2 regions of the Streptomyces tendae genome follow, and region 2 is predicted to be linked to the other one. Evidence: riboswitches for the same ligand, from Rfam matches in the RefSeq annotation. Region 2 holds a riboswitch; the other holds the start of a gene.
What was found. A riboswitch is a leader RNA that binds a small molecule or an ion and turns the genes downstream of it on or off. The one in region 2 is predicted to bind thiamine pyrophosphate.
Positions count from the first base shown of each region.

Region 1: linked by a shared signal. The riboswitch ahead of thiO (glycine oxidase ThiO) and the one ahead of F3L20_RS07405 (thiamine ABC transporter substrate-binding protein) in region 2 are both predicted to bind thiamine pyrophosphate.

Region 1 covers NZ_CP043959.1:5,237,538-5,239,919, reverse strand. The annotation lists gene thiO (glycine oxidase ThiO) at 1-1,058, opposite strand, end outside; TPP riboswitch at 1,056-1,167, opposite strand; gene F3L20_RS24105 (NAD(P)/FAD-dependent oxidoreductase) at 1,320-2,382, shown strand, end outside.
Region 2 covers NZ_CP043959.1:1,562,534-1,564,915, reverse strand. The annotation lists gene F3L20_RS07405 (thiamine ABC transporter substrate-binding protein) at 1-1,030, opposite strand, end outside; TPP riboswitch at 1,111-1,216, opposite strand; gene rlmN (23S rRNA (adenine(2503)-C(2))-methyltransferase RlmN) at 1,241-2,347, opposite strand.

The DNA.
Region 1 (2,382 bases), 3.7 Mb from region 2:
GTGACGGGCGTCAGCAGGACGCCGTTGCGGTGGTGGCCGGTGGCCAGCAACAGTCCCGCGAGCCGCGTCGGGCCGAGCAGCGGCGCGTTGTCGGGGGAGCCCGGGCGCAGACCGGCGATCGTCTCGGTCAGCGGCAGCTCGGTGATGCCGGGGACCAGCTCGTGGGCGTCGCGCAGCAGCTCGTAGACGCCGCCCGCCGTGACGGTGGTGTCCCAGCCCATTTCCTCGCTGGTCGCGCCGATCACCAGCTCGCCGTTCTCGCGCGGCACCAGGTAGACGTGGCTGCCGCGCACCACGGCCCGCACCGTGCGGCTCAGGAAGGGCTCGGGCCGGTCGGGCATCGCCAGCCGCAGCACCTGTCCCTTGACCGGCCGCACCGGGGGCAGCACGTCCTCCGGGACGCCCGCCAGCCTGCCGCTCCAGCTGCCCGCGGCGAGCACCACCTGGCCCGCGCCCAGCTCGTCACCGGCCGCGGTGACGACGCCGCGCGCCCGGTCGCCGGCGACGACCAGCCGCTCGGCCCACGTGCGGTGGAGGGTGACACCGGCCCGCTCGCAGGCGGTCATGAGGGCGGACGCCAGCCGTCTGGGGTCGATCTGGTGGTCGCCGTCCACCCGTAGCCCGCCGCGCACGCCCGGCGCGAGCATCGGTTCCAGGCGCCGGCACTCCCGTCCGGACAGCCACTGCGAGTCCAGGCCGGAGCGCCGGTGCAGGGCGTGCAGCTCGCGCAGATGCGCGCGGTCGTCGGCGTCCAGCGCCACGGCGAGGGTGCCGCTGCGGCGGTAGCCGAGGTCCTGGCCGGTGTACTCGGTCAGCTCGGCGGCGAAGGCCGGGTAGCGGCGTGCCGAGGCCAGGCTGAGGCCCAGCAGCGTCTGCTCGCCGTGGTGCAGCTCGGTGACGGCGGCCAGCATCCCGGCGGCCACCCGGGCGGCGCCGCCGCCCGGCTCGGGGTCCACGACGGCCGTGGCGAGCCCGGTCTGCGCGGCCCGCCAGGCCGTGACCAGACCGATGATCCCGCCCCCGACGACGAGGACGTCTGCGGTACGCGTGGGCGACATGGGCGTCCAGCCCCTCCCTTCGCCGGCATGACCCGGATCAGGTTCGTACGGTCGGAGGCCGCCAGCCTCCCTCTCAGCCCGGTGCGTCCGGACTCCCGCGAGTGCGTGTACGCGGGCCACCCTAGCCCGCTGCGCGCGGCACCCGTAAGGGACCCCGCGGGCGAGAGGCGGCGGGACCCCTCGCGGGGGAGGAGTGCCGGCGGTCCGGTGCGGCGGCGGCGAGGGTCCGGCGCGGCGGGCCCGGGTGTCTATGGTGAGCGGGTGAGCGAGCAGACGCAGGAACCGGGAGGGGCCGCGCCGCGGCGGGTCGTGGTGGCGGGCGCGGGCATGGCGGGCGTGCAGACCGCGGCCGCGCTGCGGGAACAGGGATTCGACGGCGAGGTGACGTTGATCGGGGCCGAGCCCCACCAGCCGTACGACCGGCCGCCGTTGTCGAAGGCGGTGCTGCTGGGCACGGCCGAGAGCTCCGCGTTCGACGTGGACTTCGAGGAGCTCGGCATCGTGCTGCGGCTGGGCTGCGAGGTGCTGGGCCTGCGCCCCGGCGACCACGAACTGGACACCGAGGCCGGGCCCGTCCCCTACGACGTGCTGGTGCTCGCCACCGGCGCGGAACCGCTCCGGCTGCCCGGCACCGAGGGCGTCCCCGGCGTGCATCTGCTGCGCACCCTGGACGACGCGGCACGGCTGCGGCCGGTGCTCGCGGCGCAGCACGACGTCGTGGTGGTCGGCGCCGGCTGGATCGGCGCGGAGTTCGCCACGGCGGCCCGCGAGGCCGGCTGCGCGGTCACCGTCGTCGAGGCCGAGGAGCGGCCGCTGATCGGGGCGCTGCCCGCCGAGGTCGCCGCGCCGATGGCCGCCTGGTACGCGGAGGCCGGGGTCACGCTGCGCACCCACGCGCGCGTACGGGCCGTCGAGTCCGGTGCCGTGGTCCTCGACGACGGCACGCGGCTGCCCGCCGGCGCGGTGGTCGTGGGCATCGGGGCCCGCCCCGCCACGGCCTGGCTGACCGGCTCCGGGATCGCCCTCGGCACGCACGGTGAGGTCGTCGCCGACGAGCACCTGGCGACCTCCCTGCCCGACGTGTACGCCGTCGGCGACTGCGCGTCCTTCCCGTCCGGCCGCTACGGCGAGCGCCTGCTGGTCCACCACTGGGACAACGCCCTCCAGGGCCCCCGTACGGTCGCCGCGAACATCGTCGGCGGGGGCGGCGAGGTGTACGACCCGGTGCCGTACTTCTGGTCCGAGCAGTTCGGCCGGTTCGTGCAGTACGCGGGCCACCACGCGGACGCCGACCGCACCGTGTGGCGCGGGGACCCGGCCGGTC
Region 2 (2,382 bases):
TCTTCGCCGGGTCCATGGTCTGCGGTTCCTTCGCCTGCGGCCCGAACTTCACAAACTCCTCGGGCACCTGCGCGGCCTCGCGCACCGGGTAGACGAACATGTTGAGCGGCATGTCGTCCTGGAAGGTCTTGCCGATCAGGAAGTCGAGCAGCGCCTTGCCGCCCTCGGGATTCCTGGCGTTGCTCAGCAGCCCCGCGTACTCGACCTGCCGGAAGCAGGTGCCCTCCGCGACCCCGGTGGGGGCGGTGTCGGGCTTCGGGTCGGCGTAGATCACCTCGGCGGGCGGCGAGGAGGCGTACGAGACGACGAGCGGCCGGTCCGCCTTGGCCTGCTTGCCGCCGGCCGAGCCGGAGAACTCCTCGTTGTAGGCCTGCTCCCAGCCGTCGACCACCTTGACGCCGTTGGCCTTGAGCTTCTTCCAGTAGTCCTGCCAGCCCTCGTCCCCGTACCGCGCGGCGGTACCGAGCAGGAAGCCGAGGCCGGGCGAGGAGGTGGCGGCGTTCTCCACGACCAGGAGGTCCTTGTAGGCGGGCTTGACCAGGTCGTCGAGGGTCTTCGGCGGGGTCAGACCCTTCTTCCGGAACCACGCCTTGTCGTAGTTGACGCAGACGTCACCGGTGTCGACCGGGGTGACCCGGTGCTTGTCCTCGTCCACCCGGTACTCGGGCAGGAGCTGGTCGGAGCCCTTGGCCTCGTAGGACTGGAACAGCCCGTTGTCGAGGGCGCGGGACAGCAGGGTGTTGTCGACGCCGAAGAAGACGTCGCCCTGGGGGTTGTCCTTGGTCAGGATGGCCTTGTTCACGGCCTGCCCCGCGTCGCCGTCCTCGAGGACCTTGAGCTTGTAGCCGGACTGCTTCTCGAAGGCGGCGACGACGTCCTTCGAGACGGCCCACGAGTTGTGACTGACGAGGGTCACGGTCCTGGAGCTCGTACCGCTGCCGCCGCCGTCGTCGCCGGACGCCCCGCAGGCGGACAGGGTGACGAGCCCCAGCCCGACGGCCAGGACGATGACCTTCTTGGTGATGTCCACTTGATTCCTCCTGGAGTGACCAGGAAGAGACGCGGCCCTGCCCAAAACCCCTGGTCGGGGTCCCGGGCAGGGCGCAACAGCTCGAGTGATGACCGATCTCCCTACCCAGAATGACCTGGGCCAGGTTCGGAGGGTCTGCGGCCGGTGCCGCACTCTCAGCGCTGTGGCGCTCCCCTGTCGGAATATGAAGATGTACGTACTCGGGTCACCCTACCGTTCGCTCGCGGCGAGCTGACCACACGCCCCGTCGATCTCCTGACCACGGGTGTCCCGGATCGTCACCGGCACACCGTGGGCGGCGATCGCCTCGACGAACGCCTTCTCGTCCTCGGGCCGGGACGCGGTCCACTTGGACCCCGGCGTCGGGTTGAGCGGGATGAGATTGACGTGCACGGGCCGCCCCTTGAGGAGCCGCCCGAGGCGGTCGCCTCGCCACGCCTGGTCGTTGATGTCCCGGATGAGGGCGTACTCGATGGACAGCCGACGCCCCGACCTGGCCGCGTACTCGAAGCCGGCGTCGAGCACCTCGCGCACCTTCCACCGCGTGTTCACGGGGACGAGGGTGTCGCGCAGCTCGTCGTCGGGGGCGTGCAGCGAGATGGCGAGGCGGCACTTGAAGCCCTCGTCGGAGAACCGGTGGATGGCCGGCACCAGGCCGACCGTCGACACGGTGATGCCGCGCTGCGACAGCCCGAGACCGTCCGGCTCGGGGTCGGTGAGCCGGCGGATGGCGCCGACGACCCGCTTGTAGTTGGCGAGGGGCTCGCCCATGCCCATGAACACGATATTGCTCAGCCGCGCGGGCCCGCCGGGCACCTCGCCGTCGCGCAGCGCCCGCATCCCGTCCACGATCTGGTGCACGATCTCGGCGGTCGACAGGTTCCGGTCGAGCCCCGCCTGACCGGTCGCGCAGAACGGGCAGTTCATGCCGCAGCCGGCCTGGGAGCTGATACACATGGTGACCCGGTCCGGGTACCGCATCAGCACGGACTCGACGAGCGTCCCGTCGAACAGCTTCCACAGCGTCTTGCGGGTCGTCCCCGCGTCGGTCGACAGATGCCGTACGACGGTCATCAGCTCAGGAAGCAGCGCCTCCTGCAGCTTCCCGCGCGAGCCGGCGGGGATGTCGGTCCACTGCTCCGGGTCGTGCGCGTACCGCGCGAAGTAGTGCTGCGAGAGCTGCTTGGCACGGAACGGCTTCTCACCGACCGCGACAACCGCCTCCTTGCGCTCGGCAGGCGTGAGATCGGCAAGATGCCGCGGCGGCTTGTTGACTCCGCGCGGCGCGACGAATGTAAGTTCTCCGGGCTTAGGCATGGCTGTACCAGTGTCGCAGATCCAGATGGGTGACC